DNA from 2 places in the Ruminococcoides intestinihominis genome. Region 1 is predicted to be linked to the other one. Evidence: predicted binding sites of a transcription regulator. Region 1 holds the regulator's gene; the other holds the start of a gene.
What was found. The regulator HrcA, encoded in region 1, represses chaperone genes, less so after heat shock. The targets are predictions, from matches to a motif close to TGTTAGCACTCNNNNNNNNNGAGTGCTAACA.

Region 1 (16,403 bases):
TACCGGAAATTTTGGCTTATTTTCTGAAAGAAAAAGGCTTAACAAAAAGCCAAGTCCTAGACAATAGCCTTATTGAAAAGCACTATGGCTACCAGATTTTTTCCGGTACAAAAAAGCCCAGTAGAGATAAAGTTATTATGCTATGCTTTGGTATGGGACTTAACCTTAGGGAAACTCAGTCTTTCCTAAAGAAATGTACATATAGTGAACTTTATCCAAGGAATAGGCGAGATGCTGTTGTAATCTTTTGTTTGCAACACGATTGCTCTATTATGGAAACCAATGATATACTTTACGAATACAGTTTACCTGTTTTTATGTAAAAAAATCTGCACCTCATTTGAAGTGCAGATTTTTTCGTTATTTACAGTTTTTTCTGTATATATAAATGTGTTTTACCACTATTCATACCTTATTTAATGCCATACATTCTTTTGGCATTTTCTGTTGTAATGTTGATTAGCTCTTGTGTGTCCATATTTTTGATTTCAGCAATCTTTTCAGCAATATAGCCGATATACGAACTGTCGTTTCTTTTTCCTCTATAAGGCACAGGAGCTAAGTAAGGAGCATCTGTCTCAAGTAGTAGTCTGTCAACCGGTACTGCCTTTGCTACTTCTACCGGCACTCTGGCATTCTTAAAAGTAACAACACCACCAAGAGAAATGTACATACCCAGCTTTAGGACTTCCTTTAACATTTCTGTACTGCCACTATAACAGTGCAAAAGTCCCTTTGGCTTATACTTTTTCAGTAACTCCATACTGTCGCCATGAGCCTCTCTGTCGTGAAAGACTACCGGCATATTAAGGTCATTGGCAAGTTTAAGCTGAGATTTTACAACCTCTATCTGCTTATCCTTTGGAATATCCCAATGATAATCAAGTCCGATTTCACCAATGGCAACTATCTTCTTATTTTCAGATATTTCTGCCACTTTGTCAAGATAATTTTCTTGTAAATTTTCTAAACATTCAGGATGAATACCAACTGTACCATACACAAAGTTGTATTTACTGCAAAGGTCAAGTACAGTTTTTACATTTTCAAGGTCTGTACCGTTAGTTACAACACCACAAACACCTTTACCGGGTAAACTTTCCACAAGACTATATCTATCTTCATCAAACCATTCGTCATCATAGTGACAATGACCGTCAAAAATATTGTTATACATATATTCTCCACTATTAGAGGTTAGAAGAACTAACCTCTAATACTTTAAGTAAAATTAAGAAATTTTGTTACCTGCAGGAATTTCATTATCTAGGAAGATAACCTTTACATCATCACCGGTACTTGCAGCAAGAATCATACCGTTGCTTTCAACGCCACAAAGTTTTGCAGGTTTTAGGTTAGCAACAAGAACAATCTTCTTGCCAACAAGTTCATCAGGCTTATAATAAGGAGAAATACCTGAGGCAACTGTTCTGTCCTTTTCACCGTCAAATACTGTTAGTTTTAATAACTTCTTAGACTTCTTAATAGGTTCACAAGCCTTGATTTCACCAACACGAAGTTCTACCTTTGCAAAATCATCAATACCGATTTGTGCAAGGCCTTCAATCTTTGGTGCAGTTTTCTTTTCGTTCTTCTTTGCTTCTTCTTGCTTTGCGTGAATTTCAGCAAGTAACTTTTCAGAATCAAGTCTGTTAAATAGAGGAACTGCCTTGTTAACCTTTACACCCGGCTTTAATGTGCCAAATGAATCAAGTGTATCGTAATCCTTATTGTCACAATTTAGCTGTTCCATAATCTTGTCTGATGTTTCAGGCATAAATGGTGAAAGTAAAATTGCAATATATCTGATACCTTCAAGTAGGTTGTAAAGTACTGTACCAAGTCTTGCTTTCTTTTCTTCATCCTTAGCTAATGCCCAAGGCATTGTTTCGTCAATGTACTTGTTGCATCTCTTTGCTAAAGCTACAATAGTTTCTAGTGCATCAGCAACTCTATATGTTGTTAGTAGTTCATCAACCTTTTTAACTGTATCAGTACAAGCAGTCTTGATTTCAAAGTCAAGAACTTCTTCAGCAGTTGGTTCTTGAATAACACCGTCAAAATACTTGTTGTTCATAGCAATAGTACGGTTAACTAAGTTACCGATTGTATTAGCTAGGTCAGAGTTATATCTTTCAAAGATTGTTTCATATGTGATAGAACCATCGGATGCATAAGGCATTTCTGATAGTAGGTAATATCTAACTGCATCAACACCGATTAGCTTTACAAGGTCATCAGCATAAATAACATTACCTCTTGATTTACTCATTTTGTCCTGACCGAATAGTAGCCATGGATGAGCAAATACCTGTTTAGGTAGTGGTTCACCGAGAGCCATTAGCATAATTGGCCAATAGATTGTGTGGAATCTTAGAATATCCTTACCGATAATATGAACATCAGCAGGCCAGTACTTTCTGTACTTGTCGCTATTTTCGCCACAATCATAACCTAAAGCAGTGATATAGTTTGATAGTGCATCAATCCATACATAAATAACATGCTTAGGGTCAAAGTCAACAGGAATACCCCACTTAAATGATGTACGGCTAACACATAAATCCTGAATACCCGGTTTAATAAAGTTATTAACCATTTCCTTTTTACGGCTTTCAGGATAAATGAAGTTAGGATGTTCTTCAATAAAGTCCTCTAGTTGTTTCTGATACTTAGATAGCTTTAGGAAATATGCTTCTTCCTTAGCAGGTTTTACTTCTCTGCCACAGTCAGGACACTTACCGTCAACTAACTGGCTTTCTGTCCAGAAACTTTCGCAAGGTGTACAGTAAAGACCTTCATATTCGCCCTTATAAATATCACCTTGGTCATATAATTTCTTAAATATCTTTTGAACTGTCTTTTCGTGATGTTCGTCAGTTGTTCTAATAAAGTGATCGTAAGTTGTATTTAATAGATCACAAATTTCTTTAATTTCTCCGGCAACCTTATCAACATATTCCTTAGGAGTTACTCCGGCTGCCTCAGCATATTCTTCAATCTTCTGACCATGTTCGTCAGTACCTGTACAGAAGAATACATCGTAGCCCTGCATTCGCTTATATCTTGCAATAGCATCTGTCATAACAATTTCGTAACTGTTACCTATATGTGGTTTTCTTGAAGTGTAAGCGATAGCAGTTGTAATATAAAATTTCTCTTTATCGCACTTTTTACACATAATACTCACTCCTTGTCCCATAATATCATTATTAATTGTGTAGTAACACTTATATTTCATTATAACAAAGTGAAGATAAAAATGCAATTAATATGTATTAATTTATATTAATTCTCATATAATATATTAGTATTTTAAATTTATTCTTTAATTCTCTTCTAAATTTCACTCAAATTTTAAAAATTAAAAAACTTAAACAACAAGAAATTATCTACTCAAAAGTCATTTTAAACTTATTTAAACACCAATTTTACGATAATTTTAAAAGTTTTTTATATTTTTTATATATAGCCCTTGACAAGTATATATAGATTTGATATACTGTATTTACGCCAAAAGGAATTGGCGTGTTTTTATGAATATCGCAGGGTAGAGCAGTTTGGTAGCTCGTCGGGCTCATAACCCGGAGGTCGCTGGTTCAAATCCGGTCCCTGCATCCAACAAAGCACTAGTTTCTCAACTAGTGCTTTTTCTTTTTTCTCTATTTCATTATAATATAAAAATAAAACCTAAGCGTATAAGATAATACACTTAGGTTTTATTATTTTTGTTAATACACAATTTAATTCTAATACATTCTCTACAATTAGCGTCAGGATTAAATTCCAATACCTCACAAACTACTATATTATTTTTATTAATTCTTTCCGTTACTTGTCGAGAGTAGTATCTAGGAATATATCCTAGTTTAACACCCTCTACATTATAAATTTCAACCGCATATTCATCCTTAGAATTTTCTGGTTCTAATTTTAAAATAAGTTTATCACCATTATGAATATTAACATTACTAAAATCACAAATATTATTTTCACAAGGTAAATAATGACTTATTCCTGCTATATAAAAATACCTTAATACTATTTCTTCTTCATCAAAAATAGGATCGATAAATTCAAAAGTATCAATCGGCAATCTAGCACCACTATTTTTCAAAAGCAAATATTCATCATATTCATTCATATTGTATTTTTGTAAGATTTTCTCAATCCCACGTCTTTTCTTATCAGGTAATCTGCTACTAAACACAGGAAATAACTTTGTGCTTTTATATTTTTTATTAAAATCCTTAAATGCCTCAATTCCGGAAAAACCATTTTTTCTTGCCTCATCTATATCTTCGGCATAGGCAAATTCGAATCCACCATTTTTCGACAAAATACCAACTACATACTGTCTTCTTGATTCTGGTTGTTTCCAAATTAAAAATAAATAATCTTTACCATTTTTTCTAGACATCTATTTCACCTCTCTTTTCAAACAACACTTTTATTATCTTAACTCTTTCTAGAAGAAATTTCAAAATAAGTTTTTTACGTTTAGCTGATAATAAGTTATTCGGATACCTATTTAATATCCTATTAATATTATCTTCTGTCATTTGTTTCGCAATATTAGTTACAATATCTCCACAATAAATTCTATATGTATCTTTTCTAAAAAGATATTTTAACACTTCTGTAAACATAGGTTCTTTCTTTTTAGATTTATCAACTCTTATTCGTGATTTTGATTTTGTTGTAACTAAAGCTTTAAATCGACGCACATCTTTAAATATATTATCTATATCAGACTCTTTAATATAACAACACAACGATGAACCATTATCATATAAAGGTGAAAATTTATATCCATAATCAGCAGATTTAAGTATTGCCCAATTACTATGGTGCCTATCCGTATTGCCTATTAACGCATCAAAAATAATCATTTGAATAAATTCTCTTTCACATTCGAGATCTTTGGCAATCGGAAAAATCATTTCTAATGAATAATAAATACCATTACGAAGGTCAACCATTTTGTCTATATCATAATCTTCATATATTTCGCTAATGAAAGCTATACCTTCTCTTAACTCTTCATTCTCCTTATTTATACAGTAACTCATCGATCCATATCTATCTTCGTATTTACCAATATCAATTTTAGCACAAGGAATTTCTAAAAGAGTTGCTATATCATATGCTAATTTTTCAGATATATGTTCATATGTTATATTTCCATCTATATCCTGTTTGGGAAACTTAAATAGTCCAATCATATCATCGGAAGTAAGCCATATTTTCTCACTTCTACCGCTTCCCATCGAATTACCACTATATTCTTCCCAGCAACTAAAATCTTTAATTTCCATAGAAATAACCTTCATTATGTGTATCCTATGTATAATTTTAAAGCCAAATGTAGCCATTGTCAATAAAAAATATAAATAAACATCTTCTTATCACTCTCAGTGGGACATTTTTGGTACAGTGATTATTACAAATAATAAATTTATCTATACTGATTATTGACAAGCAAAATTTATTTTGCTATGTTTTTTATAGAAATATTTTACACTAATTAAAATAATAGTAGAAAGTCACACCTTTCTTTGGAGGAAATATGGTAACTGTAAAACCGGATTATTATGATGATTTTAGGTGCTTAATGGGAGAATGTCCCTCATCTTGTTGCACATTATGGCAGATTGATGTTGACGAGAAAGCATATGAATATTATCAAAAGTTAGACACACCATACGGTGAATACATAAGAAGTCAAATTGATAACATTGGGGATGAACATTGGATTAAGGTTTACAATGGCAGATGTGCATTTTTAAATGACGAAAATTTATGTGATATGCACTGTCAAATTGGACCTAAGCATATGGCATTTACTTGTAGGCAATATCCTGACTTTACTATTGCTTGTGATACATATGAAGTAACCGGCAGAACTTTATCTTGTCCCTATGTAGCAAACAGAATTGTCAGAGAAAAATCAAAGACGAAGTTAATTGTTGAAGGCAAATCTAATGATGAATATGAAAATGAAATTTTCCACATTGTAAATAAGTGCATAGAAATTGCACAAGATGACTCTATAAAATATCGTGATAGAGAAAAAGCCATTATTGACTATATCCGTAAAGAACAAATGTACCTTGTGGAGAAATTCAAGGTTGATGAAATCTTTATGACAGAGGATAACAAAACAATATGGGACTATTGCGACACATTAAACAGTCTAAATGTTGTAACTGAAAAGTGGCCTAAAATTCTCAGCCAACTTGAAGAACTTGAATATTCCGAAAATGACATTGTAAAATTTGAGGAGTATTTAGGTGATAGAGAAAAGGAATATGAAAATATTTTAGTCTATTTTCTATACAAACATATTATGTACGGTACTAATGACGGTAATGTATTTCAGAGAGTTAGGTTTGCTATTATTGCAACAAGAATAATCTTTATGGTTGGACTGATGAAATTCATTGAAAATGAGGAATTTACAACAGAAGATAATATTAAAGTAGCATATATTTTCAGCAAAGAAATTGAACATGATGATGAAAATATTGATACAATTTTGGAAGATATTTCTCTGGGTATGATTTAGACAATTTTCTCAGCAATTACCGGTATAATTATTACTGGTGATTAATTTGAAGAAAATATTTATATTATTATTTTGTGTTGTTTTGTTGTTGGTAACTTTCTGTGGTTGTGGCAGTAGTGATGAAGAACTTAGAAAGGTTAGTAATAACTCAACTAATGTATCTGTAAAAGTTAAAGTTCCACCATTAAATAGGAACTTAAATGCTGACACCTCAACTACCACTGCAAGTAGCAATAAAGTTAAAGAAAGTTCAACTGAATTTTCCACAATCTCAAAAGAAAATGTGGAAAAAGAAATTGAAAAATCAACCACAAAATCAAATAATTTCAAAAGTAAAAATAAAAATAACCCTACTAAAAATCAAGAAAAATCTACATTATCATTTTTTGATGAAGATTAGTAGGCAACAGAAAACCCATTTCTAAATAGAAATGGGTTTTGTTATATAATATTAAAAATCAGTCTTTAAACAAATCTTTGATTTTATCCATAAAGGACTTTCTCTTCTGATAATTCTTATCAGTAGTTACCTTTTGAAGTTCCTTGATAAGTTCCTTTTGCTTTGTATTTAGGTTCTTAGGAATTTCAACAGTAACCTTAACATATTGGTCACCACGACCTCTGCCGTTTAGGTTAGGAATACCTTTGCCCTTTAGTTTGAAAATATCATTAGGCTGGGTACCTTCATGAACAGTATATTTAACATTACCGTCAAGTGTAGGTACGGTAACTTCAGCACCTAAAGTTGCCTGTGCAAATGTAATTGGCATTTCACACCAAACATCATTGCCTCTTCTTTCAAATACTGCATGAGGACGAACATTTACAAATACATGTAGGTCACCTGCAGGACCACCGTTAACACCGTCATTACCATGACCACCAATGTTAAGAATCTGACCGTCTGCAATACCGGCAGGAATTGTAACATCAACTGACTTTGTCTTACGAATTCTGCCCTTACCGTCACAATGGTGACAAGGTTTTTCAACAATTTTACCTTGACCATGACAAGCGTCACAAGCCTTTTGAGTTTGAACCACACCGAAAGGTGTTCTTTGGTTAATTGTCACTCTACCTGAACCGTTACAAGATGTACAAGTCTTTGGACTGGTACCCTTTGCGGCACCTGTACCGTTACATTCAGGACAAGTTGAGATAACCTTGTACTGAATCTTTTTCTTAGCACCCTTAGCTGCTTCTTCAAATGATACATATACACTTGTTTCAACATCAGTACCTCTTCTTGGTGCGTTAGGGTTGGCTCTTCTGCCACCTCCACCAAAGCCACCAAAGCCTCCGAATACAGAGTTGAAAATATCACCTAAGTCAATATCCTGACCAAATGGACTGCCACCAGGGCCACCTGCACCAAAGTTAGGGTCAACACCGGCATGGCCAAATTGGTCATATCTTGCTTTCTTTTCTGAGTCAGAAAGCACTTCATATGCTTCGTTTACTTCTTTAAATTTTGCTTCAGCCTCTTTATCACCGGGATGTAAGTCAGGGTGATATTTTTTTGCTTGTTGTCTAAAGGCCTTTTTTATATCTTGTTCAGAGGCATTTTTATCAATACCAAGAACTTCATAGTAATCTCTTTTATCTGCCATTTTATAGTCACCTCGTTTTGAGAGTACATATTTCTGCAGTTAATTATAACTGTACAAATCTATACTTTCAAGTATTTTTTTAATACAGCACATATCGTTGGGTGGCAAAAGCCACCCAACGATTCTGTGTTTTGATTATGAGAAAGGAAATACGAATTAATCTACATCCTTGAAATCTGCATCATAAACATTGCCGTCATCACCGTTGTTATTGTTTGGTGCACCACCCATATCAGGAGCTGGACCAGGCTGAGGCTGACCGTTTGGAGCAGCCTGCTGATATAGTTTCTGAGAAACTGACATTAATGTTTTTTCTAGGTCTTCCTTAGCAGTCTTGATTAGGTCTGCGTCGTTCTTCTGACAAGCATCCTTAACTGCCTGAGCCTTTGTATTTAGAGCAGTCTTGTCTTCTTCTGCTAGTTTGTCGCCATTTTCGTTAACAAGTTTTTCTGCCTGATAAGCCATATTTTCAGCTTCATTCTTAGCGTCAACTGCTTCTCTTCTCTTCTTATCTTCAGCAGCGAACTGTTCAGCTTCCTTAACAGCCTTATCAATATCGTCCTTGCTCATTGATGTTGAGTTACTGATTGTAATTTTCTGTTCTGCACCTGTACCTAGGTCCTTAGCAGATACATTAACGATACCGTTAGCATCAATATCAAAAGTAACTTCAATCTGAGGAACACCACGCATTGCAGGAGCGATACCTGTTAGAGCAAATAGACCTAACTGCTTATTATCTCTTGCAAATTCTCTTTCACCCTGTAGAACATTGATTTCAACCTGTGTCTGGTTATCAGCAGCAGTTGAGAAAATCTGGCTCTTCTTTGTAGGGATTGTTGTGTTTCTGTCGATAATCTTAGTCATTACGCCACCCATTGTTTCAACACCTAGTGATAGTGGAGTAACATCTAGAAGTAGTAGGCCGTCAACTTCGCCACCAAGAACACCTGCCTGAATAGCTGCACCGATAGCAACACATTCATCAGGGTTAATGCCCTTAAATGGTTCTTTGCCGATTAAGTTCTTAACAGCTGTCTGAACTGCTGGGATTCTTGAAGAACCACCAACCATAAGAACCTTATCAATTTCGTTAATTGATAGACCTGAGTCGCTTAGAGCCTGTTTAACAGGACCCATTGTTGACTGTACCAGGTCAGCAGTTAGTTCATCAAACTTTGCTCTTGATAGAGTTAAGTCAAGGTGCTTAGGACCTGTCTGAGTAGCTGTAATAAATGGTAGGTTAATAGCAGCCTGAGTAACACCTGAAAGTTCAATCTTAGCCTTTTCAGCTGCTTCCTTTAGTCTCTGCATAGCCATCTTATCAGATGTTAAATCAACACCCTCAGCAGTCTTAAATTCCTGAACCATCCAGTTGATGATTCTCTGGTCAAAGTCATCACCACCAAGACGGTTATTACCGGCAGTAGCTAGAACTTCCTGAACACCATCGCCCATTTCGATGATACTTACATCAAATGTACCACCACCAAGGTCATAAACCATAACCTTCTGGTCGTTTTCTTTATCTACACCGTATGAAAGAGCAGCAGCTGTTGGTTCGTTGATGATTCTCTTAACATCAAGACCTGCAATCTTACCTGCATCCTTAGTTGCCTGACGCTGAGCATCTGTAAAGTAAGCAGGAACTGTAATAACAGCCTGAGTTACTGTTTCGCCTAGATAAGCTTCTGCATCTGACTTTAGCTTCTGAAGAATCATTGCTGAAACTTCCTGTGGTGTATATGATTTGTTGTCGATTGTTACTTTATAAGAAGTACCCATTTCTCTCTTAATTGATGAGATAGTCTTTTCTGGGTTTGTAATAGCCTGACGCTTTGCAACCTGACCAACCATTCTTTCGCCGTCTTTACCGAAAGCAACAACTGATGGAGTTGTTCTTGCACCTTCTGCATTAGCGATAACTACAGGTTCGCCACCTTCAATAACTGCTACACATGAGTTTGTTGTACCTAAGTCAATACCAATTGTCTTTGCCATAATAAATTACCTCCGAATATATTTACTATATAAATGTTAATTTCTAATTTATGTTAATTGTAATTAGTCACAATTAGCTACCTGAACCATTGCGTGACGGATAATCTTGTCACCAATCTTGAAACCTTTTTGATAAATCATTGAGATTTGATTTTCTCCAACTTCTTCACTTTCTACCTTAGCAATAGCATTATGAATATTTGGGTCAAATTCATCACCGATTTCACCAAAGGCCTCAACCTTTAACTTATCCATAGAAGTTTTGAACTGGTTTTGAATCATCTCAAGACCTTTCAAAAATTCCTGTGGTGCATCTTTTGCATTTTGCAAAGCCATTTGTAAAGCATCTGCCATTGGTAGTAACTGTTCAACTGCCTTTGCTGTTGCATCATCATAAATACCTAACTTTTCTTGTTGTGTACGCTTGCGATAATTATCATACTCAGCTGCAAGTCGCATATATTTTTCTTTTTCTTTTTTTAGCTCCTCTGTCAGCTTTTCTTCTGCAGTAGGCTCTTTTTCTTCTGTGGCTTCTTCGGCTTTAGTTTCTGTTTCTGTAGCTTCTACAGTTTCTTCCTGAGCCTTAGAATTTTTCTTCTTTTCTTCTTTAGCCATTATTTCATCTCCTAATCTGCCTCAAGCAGTTCACTTATTAATTCACCGGACTTTTCAGCTACATATTCTGTTGCCGAAACAATGTCCTTATAACTCATTCTTTGTGGGCCAATAACGGCAACTGCACCTGCCATTGAACCACCTAAGTTATATCTAGAAACAACAATTCCTGAATTAGAAAGCTCATATTTACCACTTTCCTCGCCAATAATAACCTTTGTACCGGTGTTCATTGTAAGTAATTCGGAAACATTGTTTTTGTCACTTAAAAACTTTAAAATATCTCTTGCTGAAAAAATATCAAAATCATTTAAGAACAACAACTTAGTCATTCCACTTTCAGCTACCGATATGTGAGAGGCTTCTTTTGCTGCGTCCCTAATTGCCAAAAGAACATTTGGCATAAAGAATGAAAGTTCACCAAAACCTAAAGCAGTGGTTTGGATAAAAGCCTTTGTAATATCTTTTAGTGGAAGTCCTGCAAAAGATTTGTTAAGCGCTTCATCAAACACTCTAAGCATATCAGGTGTTAAAACAAATTCTGTTCTAAATAACTGGCTCTTAACCATACCTGTTGAAGTTATCAGTACAACCATACCGGTATATCTGCCTGTTTGTACAAACCTTAGCTTATGGACTCTTGAATTACCCTCAGGAGGTGTTGTTGCAACTGAAGGCAAACCGGTTAACTCAGTTAATAGAGTTGACGCTGCATTCAGTACACTTTCCGGTGACTCAGCTCTTTTTCTCAAGAAAGAATCTGCATATTGGGTAAATCGTGGATTAAGTTCTGTCTTTTCCATTAGGTTATCAATATAATAGCGATAACCTTTTTGTGATGGGATTCTACCGGCTGAAGTATGAGGTTGAATTAAGTAACCTTCATTCTCAAGGGTAGCCATCTCATTTCTAATAGTAGCAGAAGAAACTTCAAAATCTAAAGCAGCTTGAAGTGTTTTTGAACCTACAGCCTCACCATCAGCAATGTAAGACTCAACAACACAGGAGAGGATTTTCTTTTTTCTGTCTGATAGACCCATTTAAATCGCCTCACCGTTTATTCTTCTTGTTTAGCACTCTACACACCCGAGTGCTAACTACAGTTATTACTTTAGCACCGAGAGTGCTAAAAGTCAATACTTTTTTAAAAAAATATCTGAAAAAATATAGTTTTTCTTTACTTTATTTAAATATGTATATATAATATAAATTGAAAGGTAGGTTTTTCGACTATGAGTGACATTTTACCTTATTTATATGCAATCCTTTGGTTCTTACTTGCCATTGGTACTTTTGCTTTTGGAAAGAAAAATAAATTAGGTGCAATTACAGTTGTTGCTTCCATTATGTTTATTTTTATGGGCATATGGTGGACTATTGACGCATTAATACCTAGTGTTAGCTTACTAAAAGGTACTTACGGAATTATTGTCAGAGTTGTTATAGCTGTATTTGTATTAATTATGCTATTTATGTATTTACGAATCAAAAAGAACGGGAAAAAGTAATTTTTCTTATTTTTTGCCTACAAATCCTTGTGTTTTACAGAATAGCACCACAATATGTTGATTTTTTAAAATATATTTGAAAAATTTGAAAAAAACACTTGCATTTTTGCAATAATAATGCTACAATAAGCCTTGCGTTATGATTTAATAATATTTTTTGGAGGTGAGACAATGCCAAACATTAAATCAGCTAAAAAGCGTGTTAAGGTTATCGCTACAAAGACAGAACAGAACAAGATGATTAAGTCTAACCTAAAGACTACAGTTAAGAAAGCTTATGAAGCAATCGAAAACAACGATGCTAACAAGGCTGAGGCAGTTAGTCTTGCTACAAAGAAGATTGACCAGGCTGCAGCTAAGAACATTATGCACAAGAACAAAGCTGCTAGAATGAAGTCATCTTTAGCTACTAAGGCAAACGCTTAATTTAATGAAATGTAAGCAGAGTTTTTAACTCTGCTTTTTTCTTTTGTAAAATTCACTTGATTTATTGACTAATTTAATTAAAAGTGATAAAATAATCTACATTAGATAGACTAATTATATCGACTTTGATATTTAGGAGGTATTTTGAGATGAAAAAGATATGTGGAATGAGCGTTAGCGTCTTTGTTGCTTTAGTTTCCTCAGTTGTTGCACTTCTTGCAACTGTAACAACCTTCTTTGTTATTAAAGAAAAGAAGAAAAAGGATGACGAAGAACTAGAACGTTACCTAGATAGTTCAATTCAGTAATTTTTAGGACTGACTTACTTGGTAGGTCAGTCTTTTTTTGTACTGATTACACCCTTGTATTTTTAGCCGAAATACAGTAAAATTAAAAGGTATTATTATTTTAGGATTGGTGATTTTATGGATTGGACAGAAATTACTGTTACAATAAACAACAAGGATGTTGACATTACTTCCGATATAGCTAATGAGGTTGTACCTTATGGTATCTATATTGAGGACTACACAAACCTTGAACAAGATGTTGAAGAAATTGCACACATTGACCTTATTGATGAGGACTTATTAAAAAAGGATAGGACTAAAGCTAAGGTTCATATGTATATTAGTTGCGAGGACAATCCTCTTGAAGCAATCAGTCAGATTTCCGAAAAGTTAAAGGAAGCTAATATTGAATTTACTATTGATTCACTTGACTGTGCCGATGAGGATTGGCTTAACAACTGGAAACAATATTTTCAGCCTACACCTATTGGCGAAAAGCTATTGATTCGCCCTACATGGAGAGAAAACTATGACCCACAAGGTAGAATTGTAATTAACCTAGATCCCGGTCTTGCCTTTGGTACAGGTACTCACGAAACAACAAGCCTATGTCTTGGTGTACTTGAAAAGGTTGTTACAGAGAATTCTACTGTACTTGATGTTGGTTGTGGCAGTGGTATCCTTGCTATTGCATCTTTATTACTGGGTGCAAAGAAGGCAGTAGGTGTTGATATTGACGGTCTTGCTGTTAAGACAGCTAAGGAAAATGCTGAACTTAACAATGTATCGGACCGTTTCACTGCTATTGAAGGTAACTTTACAGAAAAGGTTACCGGCAAATACGACATTGTTGTTGCAAACATTGTAGCAGATGCAATTATGTTCCTATCAGAAGGTGTCAAAGAGTTTATGAAAGAGAACTCTATATACATTATGAGTGGCATTATCGACACTAGAGCTGATGAAGTTATTGAGTCAGTTTCAAAGAATTTTGAAATTACAGACAAGTTGTTCTTAAACGGTTGGTACTGTTTAACTGCAAAAATTAAATAATTCATATATCTATCACATAGATACTTTATAATACTAACTAACAAAAATTTTATCCTTCGGAGGGAATAATAATGAATAAGAAAAACACAATAAACTTAATCCTATCTGCTTTTTTGGTAATTGCTTTTATCGTATGCACATACTTCTTTAGCACACTTAACCAGACATCTACAGTACAAAATGCGATTAACGCACTTGTAACAGTAGTATTTGGCTTAATTCTATTTTATGCAACAAGAGTTGGTGACGGTAAACCTGTAAAGAGATTTAGTGTTGTTACATTAATTATTATGGTACTACCATCACTTTACATTTTACTTACAAGTCTTGCACCAACACTACCACTGGGCGATACACTTGGCAACAGCTCTATTGTTGTTTGCTTAGCAGGTGTAGCTCTAGGTTATGGTATTCCATATACATTCCTAAGTGGTTTTGAAGTAGAAAGAGAAGAAGTAGAAGAAGGCAATGTTGAAGGTGGCATTATGGAAGAAATTGATGCTACTGATGAAAACGAAACTGACGAAACAGAAGAACTTGAACAGAATGAGGAAGTAACAGAAGACGATACTCCTGTTGAAGATAATCAAGAATAAAAAGAGGTAATAAAATGGGTTGTACTCACGATTGTTCCAGTTGTGGCGAAAGTTGCAACAGTAAGAAACCGGAAAATTTAATCGAAAAGCTAAATCAATACAGTTCAGTAAAAAAGGTAATCGGTGTTGTATCCGGCAAAGGTGGTGTAGGCAAGAGCCTTGTAACATCTACACTTGCCGTTACAATGAACAGAAAGGGCTATAAGACAGCAATTCTTGATGCCGATATTACCGGTCCTTCTATTCCAAAATCTTTTGGTATACACGAAAAGGCAAAGGGTAATGATGACGGTATCTTCCCTGCAAAAACTAAAGACGGCATTGACATTATGTCTATTAACCTACTGCTACCTGACGAAACAAGTCCTGTAGTATGGAGAGGTCCTGTAATTGCAGGTGCAGTTAAACAGTTTTGGACTGATGTTATTTGGAGTGATATTGACTATATGTTTGTTGATATGCCTCCGGGAACAGGTGATGTTCCTCTAACAGTATTCCAAAGTCTTCCTGTAGACGGTATAATCATCGTAACTTCACCTCAGGAACTTGTATCTATGATTGTAGAAAAAGCCGTTAATATGGCAAATATAATGAATATTCCTATCCTTGGTATTGTAGAGAATATGAGTTACTTTAAGTGTCCTGATTGTGGCAAGGAGCATAAGATTTACGGCGAAAGCCATATTGAAGAAATTGCAAAGAAAAATAACCTTGAAGTTCTTGCAAAACTTCCAATTGACCCAAGTTTAGCAAAGCTGGTTGATGCAGGTGAAGTAGAAAACTTTAGTGGTGACTTTATGGATAATGTTGCAAAGAAAGTTGAAACAACTTGTAAAATTAAATAATCAAGATAAAAAAGGACTTGCTTAACTGCAAGTCCTTTAATTTTGCCTTATTTAGATACAAAAAAGTGGTGCTGAAAAGCACCACTTAATTTTTATTATTTTACAGTAATTGTAACACCTGTTTTGTTATAACCACCTGAAATATAACCGGCAGGACAGATAATATATGCCTTTACTGTGTAAGTATATTTCTTACCACTAACAACATTCTTATCTGTATAACTCTTAACATTGCCACCCTTAACATCAGCAATTAGCTTATAACCACTGTTGCCTGTTTTGCTATATACATAGTAGCCTGTAGCACCGGGTACTGTTGACCAATTAATCTTTGCCTGACCCTTAGTAGTTGATGGTGAACCTAGCTTTACAGTCTTAGGAACAGCCTTGCCCTTTACTGCTTCACTGTCAAGGCTACCGTACTCAACCTTATTATTAATTACATAAGCAGTAACATAGTAGTAATACTCTGTACCACATTCTACTGTATCGGTAAAGCCTGTTGCAGCACCACCACTAATGTTCCTAATTAGCTTATATGTACCGTTTACAACTTTTCTGTAAACCTTATAGCCTGTAGCACCGTTACTTCTGTTCCAACTAACATTTAGCTTATTATAGTTAGATGAAGTTACCATTACAACTGGTCTGTCAGGAATAGTCATAATCTCTAAACCGTTAGAGTTGTAAGAACCAAGTACAGGTTTCTTGCTAACATTTCTGTATGCTCTGACTGTGTAATGATACTTAACACCACAAGTAACCTTTTTATCTGTATAAGAAAGTTTCTTAGAGTTGGTTGTGCCAATTGTTGACCATGTTTTGCTACCATCTGCTTTACGCATTACCTTGTAGCCGTTAGCACCACTTACTGTTTTCCACTTAACGGTT
Region 2 (16,403 bases), on a different contig from region 1:
TTGTCTTCTAGCTTTTCCCAGTTTACAACTGCCTTGTAACCTTTGATGATACCTTTTTCTTCATATTCCTTAATTTGAGCCTTAATATAGTCTTCAGGCTCACTTAGAATTAACGCAAGTTCTGATGTTGTATATTTTGAATTTTCGGATAATAATTTAAGTAACTTATTCATAATAATACCTCACACTTTTACTAATTGTTTCTTTTCGTTTGTTTCTATTAAATGAACACATACAACTGATGCAAGGAGAAAAACTTCTCTTCCATTATCGGTTATATTGACTTCATAGCCTTTTGATAAATCTGCCCATTTCTTGTAATGAGTTAAGAGAACTGAGTTATCTGTATCTCTAATTTCAAAATTTTTACCAAGAATATCGCCACAAATTCTCCAACTAATACCGTAATAATAGCACATTGGTCTAAACTTATTTTTGTTAAAAACAAGTCTTATGGTACTATTATTATTCTTAATTGTAAAAGCCTTCATAAATGGCAATGGTACAGAATAAATTGTACACAGCTTATTAAAGCTAATGTCTGTAATAACAAGATTCCAATATGAATGGCTATAGTCCCTTAGCACATAGCACTTTACATGACCAAGTTCATCATAAATTACAAATCTTGAATTTACTGTTGAAGTATCTTTGCTAAAATAGAACTTCATAAAAATCACCTTTTGCTAAATTTTACAATAGGTTTTTTCTAACGCTTTCTTTAAAGGAAAATTCCTTAAGTGGTTCTTCCTTTTCTCTTACATTATAGCACATAATCTGACCTAAAATAAACCAGAAAATTATTACCATAAATGATATATCAAAAACCAGTGCTTTCTCAAAACAAGCAAACACCAGATATGACACAATAAAACTAAATAGACATGGAAAAATGCCATGTTCAAGTTCTTTACCTTTTCTAAACAAATACTTTGTAATTGATACACCGTTTCTAAAGGCAAAAATCATAAACAACAAAAATCCAATTACACCTGAACATACAAGGATAGTTATGTATGCATTGTGAATATCTGTTGTAAAAGTGGCAAACATACTTGCAAAGTCACCACTATATAGGTTAGCAAAATGCATACCACCATCAATATACTTGTAGCTATAGCTTAGGATATTACCCTTACCGATACCCATTACAGGATGATGGGAGAAAATAGTCATTGCTTGATTCCACAAAGTAAATCTACCGGAATCAACATTAGAATTTTCATGTTCAAAAGTAACATCAGAATTTTCAGGCAATACTGTTGTTATATTTGAAGCTACATCACTGTCTGAAATAATAATATTGCTATTGGAATTAATAAGTGTTGATACACCGATTTGGCAAATACTTCTTAGGAAATATGTGCAACAAATAATAACAACACCGGCAACTAATGTGGAAAGAAATCTCAGTATCAGTTGTTTCTTCTTATAGTCACCTCTTGAAGTGATAAACTTTGTAACAACAAAGACAATAACATAGCCAAGGAACAAAACCATACTTGCATTACTGTCACACAAGAATAAAGTCAGAATATTAATAAACAGACCTGATGCAAGCCAAATTCTTGATGTAGCAGGTAAAGCAGAATACTTACTGTCAAACTTATGTATTGTTAGTATATGCACACAAAATACAACAAATACAGATGCAAAGCCACAAAGGTTAGGATTAATAAAAAGACCTGTAAATCTGTTTTCATATACAATCAAGTCTATCCATTCATTGTGGTAAGAAACATTAAACACAAGACAAGCAATGCCTACTACTTGCATTAATGTTACCATATAAAGAAAAATTCTTGCAACCGTATACAGTTCATGCTTTATGCCGGTACTTTTCTCAATATATGCTCCATAAAAAACAAAGAAACATACCATTACAAAAATAAAGAACAACATATTTGTCAGGAAATTGTCTGTAATATGGATAAGGGCTGTAATAAGGTTAACGCCCAAAAAAGCCATTGCCCACAAACCAAATTCCATTTTTTTGTATGCTTTATACTTCACTATATTCCTAATAGTAAGATAAATTCCCCAAAAAGCAAGGATAATTAAAAAACAATAAGCCGGTATTTGAAGAAAGGCTACATTAGTAAAAAACAAACATAAAATAAAACTTACTCTAAAATAGCTTGAGTTATTCAGTAGGCTAATTTTGCCCACCTCCCTATCAATTAAATACTTCTTTAACAGTCTTTAGCATTAAACTAAAATCTCTTCTTAATCTAAATCTTTGAAGATACTTTAAATTATATCGCATTTTGTCCGGGAGAATTTTGTTGATATAAGTTGCATCAACATCATCACCCTCTTTAAGGAGTTTGTTCTCATCCTTATACTTAATTGAAGCAAAGCTTGTAATACCGGCAGGTAAAAGAAGTGTTGCGTAATACACCGGCTTATACTGCTCAACATACTTTACAACTTCAGGTCTTGTACCTACAATAGTCATTTTACCGGTAAGTACATGGAAAATCTGTGGTAATTCGTCAAGTCTATATTTTCTTAAGGCTCTACCGATTAGGGTAACTCTTTCGTCACCTTCTTTAGTAAGAAGTTCACCACACTGGTCAGAACCAACAATCATTGTTCTAAATTTCAAAATCATAAAGCGCTTACCGTACTTAGTAACACGCTCTTGCTTATAAAACACAGGGCCTTTGGTGGCACTAATCTTAATAATAAAAGCAATTACAAGCATTGGTATTGCAAGTAATATAATCAAAATAATTGACAAGATAATATCGGATATTCTCTTGAGAATAATACTTGTTTTTTTCTTTTCTAATATATCGTAATATTTCTTAACTTCCGGACACTGAAACTCCTTAGGGAGTTTATCAAAATCTTTTAACAAAATACATTCTCCGTTCTAGAATAAAATGCACATACATAAGTTATATTATATATCAAGAAACCTATTAAATCAATAAAAAAAAATTAATTCGTAAATTTAATTATTTTTTGAAATTTTACACATATTTTCCCTTGACTTATGGTACTTAGTTGGGTAAAATATATGTATAGAAATTGAGGTGAAGCTAAATGAACAATGAATTTGCACCTGATCTTATCACACTTATTGATGATGAAGGTAACGAACACAGCTTTGAAATTCTGGACACTATTGAACATGAAGATAGTGAATACTATGCACTTTATCCATTTTATGAGAATCCGGAGGATAGTGTAAACGATGCCGGAGAATACTATATTATGGAAGCTATCATCAACGATAATGGTGAAGAAGAATTTGCTGAAATTGACGATGAAGATTTACTAGATTATTTAGCAGAAAAGTTTGAAGCTAACTTTGAAAAACTTTTCGATGACGAGGATGAAATCTAAAGTTTAGTTTATCCCCCTACCTGATTTGCGAATATGCGAAAATAACCCTACAACTTTTTAAAAGGGAGCACGGACTCCATATGCGGTGTTGAAGACCTTATGATTCATCAGGGATCCTAAAGCTGTTGGGAGTGCACCCACCTGTCATTTTGTAGGCAGGTTATATTTAAGCATTTACGGTCAGGTGGGGTTTTTCTATAATTTTTTAAATTTGCGAGGACTTTATATATGAAAATATCTGTACTTGGATGTGGACGCTGGGGCAGTTGTATTGCCTGGTATCTTGACAAAATCGGTCATGATGTACTTTCCGGAGGACTGGAAAATGCACCTGAATTTATTGCTCTAAAGAACAACAAAAAGAACGACTACCTTTCCTACCCTGACTCTATTGAGGTTTCTTCTGACCTTAAGTATTCAGTTGAAAGGGCTGAGGTTATTGTTATTTCTATCAGTTGTCAGCACCTTAGAGAATATATGACTGATATTGCTAAGTACGACCTTACCGGAAAAACTATTGTACTATGTATGAAAGGTATTGAAGAAACTACCGGAGAAAGACTTAGTGAAGTTGTAAGTGAGTTTATTGACAAAGACAAAACTAAGGTTGCAGTTTGGGTTGGTCCGGGACATCCACAAGACTATGTAAGAGGTATTCCTAACTGTATGGTTATTGACAGCGAGGATGAAGGAGTTAAGAGAAAGCTGGTTAAAGAATTTAACAGTGAGCTTATTCGTTTTTACATAGGTACAGATTTAATTGGTACAGAAATCGGTGCTGCTGCAAAGAATGTTATTGGCATTTGTGCCGGTATGCTTGATGGACTTGGATATACAAGCCTAAAAGGTGGTTTAATGGCTAGAGCACCTAGAGAGGTTGCTGCCCTTATTAAGGTTATGGGTGGTAATGAAATGAGTGCATATGGACTTTGTCATCTTGGTGACTATGAGGCTACTTTGTTCTCTAAATGGAGTCACAACAGAATGTACGGTGAACAACTGATTAAAGGTGAAAAGTTTGAAAAACTTGCTGAGGGTGTTATGACAACTAAGGCAATTTACAAATTAGCTAAGAAGATGGGTGTGGAAATGCCTATTGTTAATCAGCTATATGAAGTTCTATTTGAAAATAAAGAAATCACTCCTGCACTTGACGCTCTATTTAAGAGAGATGTTAGAAGTGAATTTTAATTAAAATTTTATATGTACATAAAAAAGACCTGAATAATCAGGTCTTTTCTTTATGCTTATTTTCTTTTTACTATATCAACTTTAGTTAATCTAAAGAATAGATATGCTAAATTCATACCAACCATATAACACAAAATATCCAGAGTATCAAAGAAACCTCTTGCAGTTATATACTGCATAATTTCTATACCAAATGAAATTGCTAGAAAAATAAGTTCAGTAAAAATTACACCCTTATTCTTAAAGAAATACGCAATCGGCATTAACACAATTATATTTAAGATAAACTGTAATAATGACTCTGAGTCGGTAGTTAGTTCTTGTAAAGATGCAATTAAGTTGAATTTCATTTCTCTTATGGAAGAATTACGACCATATAGCACAAATAATAGGAACAAAAAGTATAAGGCTACTACAACCTTAAATACAATTGGGTGAACCTTTAGTCCTGTAATTAAATACACAATAAAAGTACAAGCTACCATTGACAATATCATTGTCAATATACTACTTAGCACATATATTGTATCACATAAAATAGTTGGAACCATATCCATTAGTACTAAGTTATATAATAAATATCCACCTACTACACCAATAACAATTGAAATTATTAGTTTAATAACATAAACTGTCTTATTCATAACCTTCTCCTTTCAGTAAGCGTATATGATTATACCATATATTTTAAGAAATATGTCATATTATAATGTTTTGTTATTATTTTGGGTAGTAATTTAGAATAATTTATAACATTGGGTATAAAAATAGTGAATTAACACAAAGAAAAAGTCCACCCAAAAGGATGGACTTTAAGTTTATAATTTTAAGTTTGGTATTAGTACATACCACCCATATCAGGCATTTGTGGCTGAGCAGGAGCAGCAGGTTCTTTAATATCACTTACAAGTGATTCTGTTGTTAGAACCATTGATGCAACTGATGATGCATTCTGTAGAGCTGAACGAGTAACCTTAGTTGGGTCAACAATACCGTTCTTCATCATATCCATATATTCACCTGTTAGAGCGTTGTAACCATAGTTTACTTCGTTCTTTTCTAGGATATTATTTAGGATAACTGAGCCTTCAACACCGGCATTAGCAGCAATCTGACGAACAGGTTCTTCAAGAGCCTTAAGAACAATCTTAACACCTGTTAGTTCGTCACCTTCTGTTTCGTTAACCAGTTCAGAAACTGCACTGATTGTATTTACAAGAGCAGTACCACCACCGGCTACGATACCTTCTTCAACAGCAGCCTTTGTAGCAGCCAGAGCATCTTCAATACGAAGTTTCTGTTCCTTCATTTCGATTTCTGTAGCAGCACCTACTTTGATAACTGCAACACCACCGGCTAGTTTAGCTAGTCTTTCCTGTAGCTTTTCTTTATCAAATTCAGATGTTGTTGTTTCAATCTGTGAACGGATGTTGTTTACTCTATCCTTGATAGCCTGAGAGTCACCAGCACCATCAACAATGATTGTATTTTCTTTGTCAACCTTAACCTGACGAGCAGTACCTAGCTGATCAATTGTGCAATCCTTTAGTTCAAGACCTAGATCTGATGTGATAACCTGACCACCTGTTAGGATAGCAATATCCTGTAGCATTTCTTTTCTTCTATCGCCAAAGCCCGGTGCTTTAACTGCAACACAAGTAAATGTACCACGAAGTTTGTTAAGAACTAGAGTTGTTAGTGCTTCACCTTCAACATCTTCAGCAATAATAAGAAGTTTCTTACCTGCCTGAACAATCTGTTCCAGTAGAGGTAGAATTTCCTGAGTTGTTGAAATCTTCTTATCAGTAATAAGAATTAGACAATCATCAAGTTCAGCAACCATCTTGTCTGTATCTGTTACCATATAAGGTGCAATGTAACCTCTGTCAAACATCATACCTTCTACAACTTCTGAATATGTTTCAGCAGTCTTTGATTCTTCTACTGTGATAACACCGTCAGTAGAAACCTTTTCCATTGCTTCAGCAATTAGCTTACCGATTAGTGGGTCAGCTGATGAGATTGTTGCAACTCTTGCAATATCCTCTGTGCCTGAAACAACCTTAGAATTCTTCTTTAGAGTTTCAACTGCCTTGTTAACTGCCTTTTTGATACCGTTCTTTAGTACCATTGGGTTTGCACCGGCAGTAACATTCTTCATACCTTCACGAATAAGAGCCTGTGCAAGTAGAGTAGCTGTTGTTGTACCGTCACCGGCAACATCGTTAGTCTTTGTTGAAACTTCCTTAACTAGCTGAGCACCCATATTTTCAAATGGATCATCAAGTTCAATTTCTTTAGCAATAGTAACACCATCGTTAGTGATTAGTGGTGCACCGAATTTCTTATCTAGAACAACATTTCTGCCCTTAGGACCTAGTGTAATTTTAACTGTATCAGCAAGTTGGTCAATACCGGACATTAGAGCCTTTCTTGCCTCTTCACCATAAAGCATTTGTTTAGCCATAATTTATTAACCTCTCTTCTTATTCAACAATAGCAAGAATATCTGACTGTGAAACGATAGTGTATTCTTCACCGTCAAGTTTGATTTCAGTACCACTATACTTAGAAGTAACTACCTTATCGCCTACTTTAACTGTCATTTCTACCTTTTCACCGTCTACTACACCACCCGGACCTACGGCTACTACTGTAGCGAAAGCAGGTTTCTCCTGTGCAGATGTAGAAAGAACAATACCGGAGGCTGTTGTCTGTTCAGCCTCTTCTACCTTAACAACTACTTTGTCTGCTAATGGTTTGATTGTCATAATATTTATCCTCCTTAAAGTTGTTTATCTACTTAGTTTAGCACTCTCTATCTTTGAGTGCTAAATATATTGTAGCACCAGTTTTTCATACAGTCAAGACCTTTATAGGGATTTTTTTCAAAAACTTATATACATTTTTCTATTTACTGTACATATTATCACATAAGTTTCACTTAACGCTTAAAATACATATATGCTTGGCACTTTAGCATACCATTGTATAGCTTTCTTCTCTTGTCAGCCTTGCGACCAAAGATTTTTTCAAATTCATCATCCGGTGATATTATAGTATAACTCCAACCGTCTTTTTTGACGAATTTTTTACCCATAATTTTATAAAGTTCTCTTGCCCTATCAATATCAAGAAGTCTTTCACCGTAAGGAGGGTTGGTAATAACTGTACCTCTCTCAGTATCATGAACAAAGTCCCTTATATCTCTATGTTCAAAAGTTATTCTATCTGCTACACCGGCTTTTTCTGCATTTTCTCTGGCAATATTTAGGCTTTCTTCATCAATATCATAACCTATGCCCCTAAATGCACAATCGGTATTGATTTCTGATTTTGCCTTTTCTCTTTCCTGCTCCCACACTTCACTAGGAATTTGTTTCCAATTTTCTGCTGAAAATTCTCTGTTTAGACCCGGGGCAATTTTCATAGCTTTTAATGCACTTTCAATTAGAATTGTACCACTACCACACATAGGGTCAATTACAGTATGGTTAGCCCTAACCATAGAAAGTTCAGCCAAAACTGCTGCTAAAGTTTCTTTGATAGGTGCATCATTTGAATTTTCTCTATAGCCTCTTTTATAAAGGCCTTTGCCTGTTGTATCCAGCATAATAGAAACTTTATCTTTGAAAATCAGAAACTGAATTTGGTGCAAATCACCGTCATCATTTAACCATTCAACACCATAAGCCTTAGAAAGTGACTTTGCTGAGGCTTTCTTAATAATCTTTTGACAGTCAGGTACAGACATTAGCTGACTTGAAAGGCAGGTGCCTTTTACAGGGAAATTGTCATCCTTATCAATATATTCAGACCATTTGATTTTGCTTACACCGTTAAAAAGTTCTTCAAATGTTCTAGCATAAAAAGTACCTAAAAGAATCATAATTCTCTCGGCATATCGGCTACAAATATTGGCTCTTGCAAGAATGTTGTAATCACCCTTAAAAATTACTCTGCCGTTCTCAGGTGTTACTTCTTTAGCACCCATAAATTTTAGTTCGTTAGCTACAAGGCCCTCTACACCTAAAAGGCAAGTAGCAACATATGTTAGTTCTTTCTTCATAAAAATCTCCAAAAAATATAGAGGCTCAAATGGGCCTCTATATTCATTCACTTAATTGTTATTAATATTCTTCAGGTTCTAGTAAACCGTAAGTGTTGTTCTTACGCTTATAAACAACATTTGTTTCATCAGTTTCAGCATTGATGAAAACAAAGAAGTCATGGTCAAGCATATTCATCTGTAGGATAGCTTCTTCAACAGAAACAGGCTTAATAGGAATTGTCTTTGTTCTAATGTCAAATTCCTGTTCGTCCTCAATATCCTCTTCAGGAAGAAGAACAGCAAAATCAGCTGTGTTATCTCTAAGTCTTCTTGCTAGACGAGTTTTGTTCTTTCTCATCTGACGACCTAGAATGTCAACAACCTTATCTAAAGCATCGTTCATTTCGTCCTGAGTATCCTCAGCACGGAACACCATACCATTATCTTTTACTGTAACTTCAACAGTCTGACGGTTCTTATATAGTGTTACAACAACAGAAGCCTCTGCATCTTCAGAGAAAATCTTCTGAAACTTTGCTAATTTCTTTTCGCATAGTTCTTTAAAGTTGTCCTTTAAATTTACTTTTCTTGCAGTATAGGTGATTTTCATTAAAATTCCCCCAGTATTTATTTATTACGATTACCTCTGCGTGAGTAACCGCGACTTTCATTTCCACGCTTTAAGTCGGAAATTTTATCCTCGGAGGTTCTCTTGAATTTATTCATCATATCTTCAAAGGAACTACTGTCGTCCTTGGACTTTTCCCACTGAAAGTTTCCAGGTGAAGTAACCTTTGGAGCAGGCACATATGGTTTTCTAGGCCTACGCTGTCTAGGCTTTGGTGCCGGTTTCTCAATATTTGCTTTAATTGATAGTGAAATCTTGCCATTATCAATGGAAACAACCTTTACGGTAACTTCGTCACCAACCTTGATTACATCATTAATATCATTTACGAATTCATGAGAAATTTCAGAAATATGAACCATTCCTGACTTATCCTCCGGCAAAGCAACAAATGCACCAAACTTCATTACGCCTGTTACTTTACCTTTTACTACACTACCTACTTCCAGAGACATACTCTACCCCTTGCTCCATTCATCAGTCACCTGATATATTTACGAATACTCTTTCTCCGGCATGAAGATAACCATCTTCCTTTGCCTTCTGTTCTATATAATCCTCATTATCCTTATCGGACAGGTTATATATATTTGTTATTTCGTCATTCTTGATTTCCTGAACAGAAATTTTCTTATTCAATTCAGCAAGTTGACTTTTTTTCTTGTCAATCTGACTATACTGTGTTATCAAAGCATACACTGCATAAACTGCAAAAACAAAAACAGCAACATAAAGCAAAATAAACTTTCTTTTGCGTTTCTTCTTAGGTGTAACTTCTTTTACAACACTATCAGAACCAGTAACAATTTCTTCGGAATTGTTTTTAGTTTTATTTTCTTCTGTCATTTTTACTACCTTTGTTAATAAAAAATAATACTCTTTTTTCTTTACATAAATTATACACTAAAGGGGTAAAGAATTTCAATAGTTTTGCTAAAACTTTTTTGAAAAATTTAATAATTTTTCGGGAAAAAGTACAAAATATTGAATAAAACTTAGTAAAAAGTACAATAGATAGTCTTCCTAAGGTCAATCTTAGCACTATAAATGAAAGGAAAAATCCCACAATCATATATATTCTCAGCTGACCAAAATTATAGGCTAAAGAAAACATAAAAGCAACTATAGCAGAAAAAATCATAAACAGTAAGTCTGTTACAAAGACTACGATTTTATTATTTCTTGTAATTACTCTAATAAACCTTAGGACTTCATATACTATGTAAATAAATATACCCCACAAAAGTGAAAACAAAAAGACAATCGGATGAAAAGTTTGGTATAGTGCCATTATCTCAACAACCTTTTTAGGAAGCTTTTATCCTGATTTTCCTTAATATATTGGAGAGAATTTACTTTACCGTCAACATCAACCTCTCCACTTTCTAAATCAAGTTTGCTGATATGGAGAGTTTCTCCCCTAACTACCAAAGATGAAGTTTCCAGTGTTAAAATTACACTTTCTTCTGTAAAAGCATTTACATCTTTCACACCGGTTACTGACAAAAACTTTCTGTCTTTTAAAATTATTTCATTTGCAGACATAATAATCCCCCATATATTCACTTAAATAATAAATTATATGGGGGAAAAATTAATTTATGATATTGGCTTATAAAGTGTAACAGCATCTTCTTTTCTCACTGTTTCTTTAACAGAAACAACTTCTACCGATACTGTTCTTTCACCTAAAGTAAGGTCAATTCTGTCACCTTCGTTAATCTTTGTTGAGGCTCTTGCTACCTTACCGTTTACCAGAACTTTACCTGCATCACAAGCTTCATTTGCTACTGTTCTACGCTTAATAATACGGCTAACCTTTAAATATTTATCAAGTCTCATAATAATCACCTATATATAAAAATAAAAGGCTGACATAGAGTCAGCCAAAATAAAAGCAAAATTACTTGTTTACAGTATTCTTGAATTCCTTACCGGCCTTGAAAGCAGGAACTTTAGAAGCAGGAATTTCAATCTTGTTACCTGTTCTTGGGTCACAACCCATTCTTGCATTTCTCTGACGCTGTTCAAATGTACCGAAACCTGTAATCTGAATCTTATCACCGGCTGCTACTGTTTCAACGATTGTATCAAGTGTAGCTGTAAGTGCAGCTTCAGCATCCTTCTTAGTTAGTCCACTCTTTTCTGCAATTGCAGTAATTAGTTCTGTCTTTTTCATTTTGTTTTCCTCCGATAAAATTATTTAACTTCATTCCATAGCGAATCAAGTTGGGATAAAGTAGTAGAGTCCATATCTATATTACGCTGTTTTGCAAGTTCTTCCATCTTACGAAAACGATGAGTAAACTTATCACAAGCAAAGTAAAGTGCCTGTTCGGAATCTACTTTTAAAAATCTTGAAACATTTACAACAGAAAATAGTAAATCTCCAAGTTCTTCTGCCATATTTTCTTTGTCACCATTTGAGATGGCTTGTTCTAATTCATCAGTTTCTTCCTTAACCTTTTTGAATGCTTCTTGAGCATTTGGAAAATCAAAACCAACTTTAGCAGCCTTTTTCTGAAGTTTCTCACTTCTCATAAGTGAAGGAAGTGACTTAGAAACACTGTCCATTGCTTCTGACTGAGTTTTCTGGGATTTTGTCTGCATTTTGATTTTGTCCCAGTTATTCAAAACTTCTTCTGTAGTATCTGCTGTGACATCAGCAAAAATATGGGGATGACGGATGATAAGCTTTTTGCAAATACCATCACAAACATCATCTATATTAAAGCTACCGATTTCACTTTCCATTTCTGAATGGAAAACAACCTGTAAAAGAACATCACCAAGTTCTTCCTTAAGAAGTTCTTTATCTTTGGTATCAATAGCTTCAATTACTTCATAAGTTTCTTCAATGAAATTTTGCCTAATTGATTCATGAGTTTGTTCCTTGTCCCAAGGGCAACCGTTTGGTGCTCTAAGGAGTTTCATAATCTTGATTAAATCTTCAAATGTATAATTTGGCTTTTTCTCAAATGACAAAACAATTCCTCCCTTTAGCTTTTTGCTAAAAGATACTAGACTATTTTACTTCAAAAACCTGAGTTTTGCAAGTATTTTAGCCAATTTTTCATTATTTTTTATCATTCCAAGGTCATTTTCATCAAAAGTTCTTAGAATTATGATAGCTAATACATAAATTATTGCTGCAACAACAATAGAAATAAGTGTTGCCATATAAATATTCATTATACTACCCAGTAGGTAATATGTTAAAAATGCACCTCCACCACAAAGAATTGCACTTACAAGTGGCTTAATAATTGCATTTGAGAAGTTAGGTCTAATGCCTGTTGCCTTTACAAGTACATACATAGCAATTACACAAGCTACTAAGAAACCTACAAGTGTACCTGTAGCAGCACCACGAATATTTACATTTACATTGCTAACTAAAGCAAAGTTCATTACAACCTTAATAATAACTGCAAGTGAATATAGCTTAACCGGTGTACTAACCTTACCTACACCTTGTAGCATTGAGCAAATTGGAGTAATACCAGCCATAAACAGTACTGCAATACCCATAATCTTTAGGCATTCACCACCAACAATAGCAACATTACCACCATAGACAATTTCCATAATTGGGTCAGCTAAAACTGCAAGTCCTATACCACAAGGGAAAGTCACAAGACAAGTTAGCTTAAGCACTCTGTTAATAGCTACCTTTAGTTGCTTTCTGTCACCCTTTGCATATGCACTGGTTACCATAGGCATGGCAGTTGTACCAAATGCCTGAGTGATAACAGTTACTAACTGCATTAGTGTTAGGGCAGTACCGTAACAACCCCAAAGTTTTGTATGGATTGTGCCATCAGTTACTGCATCAGCATACATAGGATATTGTGCTGCCAGTTCTGAACCATGTGTTGTTGATAGGTCAGAAATAAGGTTCTGAATAATAAGTCCGTCAATAGTACCGGAAATATTCATTACTAAAGCACCTAAACCGATTGGAATAGCAGTTTTGATAAGTATCTTAAATGTTTCATTCTTACTACGAGCATCAATAGATGAGTCTAGTTCTGCCTGAGTGATACCACCACCAACTCTCTTATACTTAATAAGTAAGTATAAGAAACTAAGTACAGAACCGATTGTGATACCCATTACTGCACCGGATACTGAGAAACCTACTAAAGTATAAATAGCAGACTTTTTATCGGCAAAAGTAATACCAAATACTGTACCTGTCGACTCATAGCTATCTAAACCAAACTTCATAATCAAATAAGCAAAGGTTAAACCAAAAATAAGCTTTGATGCACCTTCAATAATTTCTGAGACAGAAGTTGGTGTCATATTTCGCATACCTTCAAAATATCCACGATAGATTGAAACTAAGCAACCAAAGAAGATAGTTGGAGATAAGCAAATCATTGATGGCAATGCATATGGAGAATGAATAATTCTAATATAGAAAAAACTACCACCAAACATTAGTAATGAGAAAATAACACCCATTATGATAAAGAAAGGAATTGACACCTTATGTATCTGTCTAATATCCTTATATCTTTTATTTGCATTACTCTCTGAAATTAATCTTGAAACAGCAATAGGAAAACCTGCTGTAGCAAGTGTAAACAATGGTACATAAATTTCATAAGCGTTGTTAAACAGACCTGTACCAAATGAAGCTAATTCATCACCAAAAATACCATACACTCTTGTTAGTGCAACTTTGTAAATCATACCACAAAGTTTTACTATAATAAGTGCAAGTGACATTATCATTGCACCTTTGACAAATGTTTGGGACTTTATACTTTTATCTTTTACTTTTTTTCTGCTCAAATTAAATCACCTTTTACAGATAAAAAAGGCGGATTTGGACCGCCTTTTTCATATTATTACTTGTTAATTAATAATTTAAGTTAAAAATTATTCCTCAGACTGAGGTGTCTTTAGTGTTACAGAAGCATCTTCTAAATCAGCATCTTCATCAGAGTCGCTCTTAACAACTACTTCCTTAAATGGGTCTTCTACAACAACCTCTTCTTCTGTTGGGTCTTCATCAGGAACAAATGGTTCAGACTCAATCTTTGCGCCACATTTGTTACAGAATAGACTATCTTTGTTAAGTTCAGCCTTACATACAGGACAGATAATCTTATTCTTAGCATAAGTAATCTGTTCCTTAGTTGACTGAAGCTGAGCCTTTAGTTCATCAATTTCTCTAATAAGAAGTTCGATAGACTTGGTGTCTTCTGAACCAATCTTTGTGCTGGTATAAACTTCTTCACCAAGAGTCTGGTACTTCTTGCGAATTTCGTTATTTAGACCGGAAGCAGTGAAACGAAGTTTTGAATAATCAACAATTTCATTAGTCTTTTTGCCAACTGAATTAGCAGCAGACTTAACATTAACCATAACATCATCTAATAATCCCATAACCGGATACTCCTTTCATATAGTAAACCGAAAATTTGACAAAATTGTGCATTAAAATAAAAATGCACTTGTCATATATTGCCTAAATTATATCATCATTAGGTAAAATATTCAACCTTTATTTCAATTCTTTGAAAAATTTATTTACTTTATCCTTACGATTAAGTATTTCATCAAAGTGGTCAATATACTCATATGGGAATTTGTAGTTAAAAATTCTTGTTAAGCAGTTTGTTTGATGATTTTTTAGTTTTGTTGCACCACCTGCACCACAAGCTAAAATTGAATGGGTTTCATCCATAATGAAAACATTGTAAAGTCCTTCTTTACCGACCTTTGACCAACCTACATTTTCAAAATTACCTACCATTCTGCTTTGACGATACAGATAATAAGGGACATAACCCTTGTTAAACAAGGTTTCTTCTGCATATTGTAGCATTTTGCCTGTTCTTTCAGCATCTTCCTTGTTGGTGGTTAGACCTTGTTCTGTATAATCGGCTGAACGCTTAATTGACAAGGTATGGACTGTAATATTTTCTAGATTTTTTTCCACCAGCATATCAAGGGAATGTGCAAAACTTTCCACTGTATCAGTAGGAAGTCCTGCTATTAAGTCAGCATTTGTGCAGTTAAAATCATAAGTTCTTGCCAAATCAAACATTTCAAGTGCATTTTGAGCAGTATGCTTTCTGCCTATCTTTTCAAGTACACTATCGTTTAATGTTTGAGGATTAATGCTGATTCTTGTAACACCATTATCTTTTAGAACCTTTAGTTTATCTGTTGTAATGGTGTCAGGTCTACCGGCTTCAACAGTAAACTCTCTACAGGTTTCCATATTAAAGGAACTGTTAATTGCCTTTATCATTTTTTCCAACTGATTAGGGTTAAGTGTTGTTGGTGTACCACCACCGATATACACAGTTTCCAGGTGCAAATTATTTTCCTTTGCTATATTACCGGTATATTCAATTTCTTTACAAAGTAAATCAACATAAGGTTCTATTAAATGTTTTGTTCTTGCAACTGATTGAGAAACAAAGCTACAGTAACTGCATCTTGAAGGACAAAAAGGAATTGAAACATAAAGGGAAAATGAATTTTCTTTAGAAGAATTAATAATATCTTTTTCATACTTTTCGGTAATTTTTGCAAGGTTAATCTTTTCATCACTTACAAAGTAAGAATTTTTGAAATATTCCTTTGCATATTCTTCTGAATAATCTTCCTTTAAATTTCTAAAATACTTTACCGGTCTAATACCTGTAATCATACCCCAAGGCATTTTGATACCTGTATATTCTGTGAGAAGATTATAAAGAACACTAGAAATTAATCTTTCATTCTCTTTTTCATCTTCTGTTTTTGTAGTTGTTTCACTTTTCTGAAAGTTCTTAAAATTTACTGTAACAGAAATTTCATCATTAATTTCTGTTAAAATATATGGACTTTCATATTCAGTTATTTCATTACCATCAAATTTTACTACCTGTAACTTTTCATATGGAAAGAATAATCTTGTGATATTCTCAATTTCATAATGAAAAGGATGGTTCTTAATATATATCTTCATAGTTACTCATCATATAAGGGTTGTATTTCTTCTCATGAGAAAGTGATGTATTCATTTCGTGACCCGGATAAATTGTGTATTCACCCTCTATTTCTGCAATCTTTCTAAGGCTTTTAATCATTTTTGCTGATGAACCGTTTGGAAAATCAGTTCTGCCACATGATTCACAAAATACTGTATCACCTGAAAGAATTTTGTCATCA

Region 2: WMO18_RS04200 (co-chaperone GroES) is a predicted target of HrcA. The motif match lies at 7,352-7,382, and genes of this name have one in related genera.

Annotation. Positions count from the first base shown of each region.
Region 1 is NZ_JBBMEY010000003.1:82,638-99,040, forward strand. It holds gene WMO18_RS01830 (hypothetical protein) at 1-323, shown strand, start outside; gene WMO18_RS01835 (TatD family hydrolase) at 413-1,177, opposite strand; gene metG (methionine--tRNA ligase) at 1,232-3,181, opposite strand; tRNA gene WMO18_RS01845 (tRNA-Met) at 3,545-3,621, shown strand; gene WMO18_RS01850 (HIRAN domain-containing protein) at 3,713-4,420, opposite strand; gene WMO18_RS01855 (HipA domain-containing protein) at 4,413-5,318, opposite strand; gene fliB (flagellin lysine-N-methylase) at 5,570-6,568, shown strand; gene WMO18_RS01865 (hypothetical protein) at 6,615-6,968, shown strand; gene dnaJ (molecular chaperone DnaJ) at 7,027-8,178, opposite strand; gene dnaK (molecular chaperone DnaK) at 8,335-10,179, opposite strand; gene WMO18_RS01880 (nucleotide exchange factor GrpE) at 10,243-10,794, opposite strand; gene hrcA (heat-inducible transcriptional repressor HrcA) at 10,806-11,834, opposite strand; gene WMO18_RS01890 (hypothetical protein) at 12,027-12,302, shown strand; gene rpsT (30S ribosomal protein S20) at 12,474-12,728, shown strand; gene WMO18_RS01900 (hypothetical protein) at 12,878-13,036, shown strand; gene prmA (50S ribosomal protein L11 methyltransferase) at 13,154-14,071, shown strand; gene WMO18_RS01910 (hypothetical protein) at 14,143-14,667, shown strand; gene WMO18_RS01915 (Mrp/NBP35 family ATP-binding protein) at 14,682-15,512, shown strand; gene WMO18_RS01920 (fibronectin type III domain-containing protein) at 15,608-16,403, opposite strand, start outside.
Region 2 is NZ_JBBMEY010000010.1:33,827-50,229, reverse strand. It holds gene WMO18_RS04245 (Lrp/AsnC family transcriptional regulator) at 1-173, opposite strand, end outside; gene WMO18_RS04240 (LURP-one-related family protein) at 183-671, opposite strand; gene WMO18_RS04235 (O-antigen ligase family protein) at 694-1,989, opposite strand; gene WMO18_RS04230 (sugar transferase) at 2,177-2,863, opposite strand; gene WMO18_RS04225 (DUF1292 domain-containing protein) at 3,052-3,354, shown strand; RNA gene ssrS (6S RNA) at 3,365-3,549, shown strand; gene WMO18_RS04215 (NAD(P)H-dependent glycerol-3-phosphate dehydrogenase) at 3,583-4,545, shown strand; gene WMO18_RS04210 (VanZ family protein) at 4,602-5,189, opposite strand; gene groL (chaperonin GroEL) at 5,384-7,012, opposite strand; gene WMO18_RS04200 (co-chaperone GroES) at 7,032-7,316, opposite strand; gene WMO18_RS04195 (THUMP domain-containing class I SAM-dependent RNA methyltransferase) at 7,490-8,614, opposite strand; gene hpf (ribosome hibernation-promoting factor, HPF/YfiA family) at 8,676-9,206, opposite strand; gene WMO18_RS04185 (S1 RNA-binding domain-containing protein) at 9,224-9,679, opposite strand; gene WMO18_RS04180 (FtsB family cell division protein) at 9,702-10,070, opposite strand; gene yabQ (spore cortex biosynthesis protein YabQ) at 10,054-10,515, opposite strand; gene yabP (sporulation protein YabP) at 10,515-10,769, opposite strand; gene WMO18_RS04165 (S4 domain-containing protein) at 10,824-11,066, opposite strand; gene WMO18_RS04160 (HU family DNA-binding protein) at 11,128-11,403, opposite strand; gene mazG (nucleoside triphosphate pyrophosphohydrolase) at 11,424-12,209, opposite strand; gene WMO18_RS04150 (putative polysaccharide biosynthesis protein) at 12,255-14,027, opposite strand; gene WMO18_RS04145 (zinc ribbon domain-containing protein) at 14,115-14,624, opposite strand; gene hemZ (coproporphyrinogen dehydrogenase HemZ) at 14,743-16,200, opposite strand; gene WMO18_RS04135 (MBL fold metallo-hydrolase) at 16,184-16,403, opposite strand, start outside.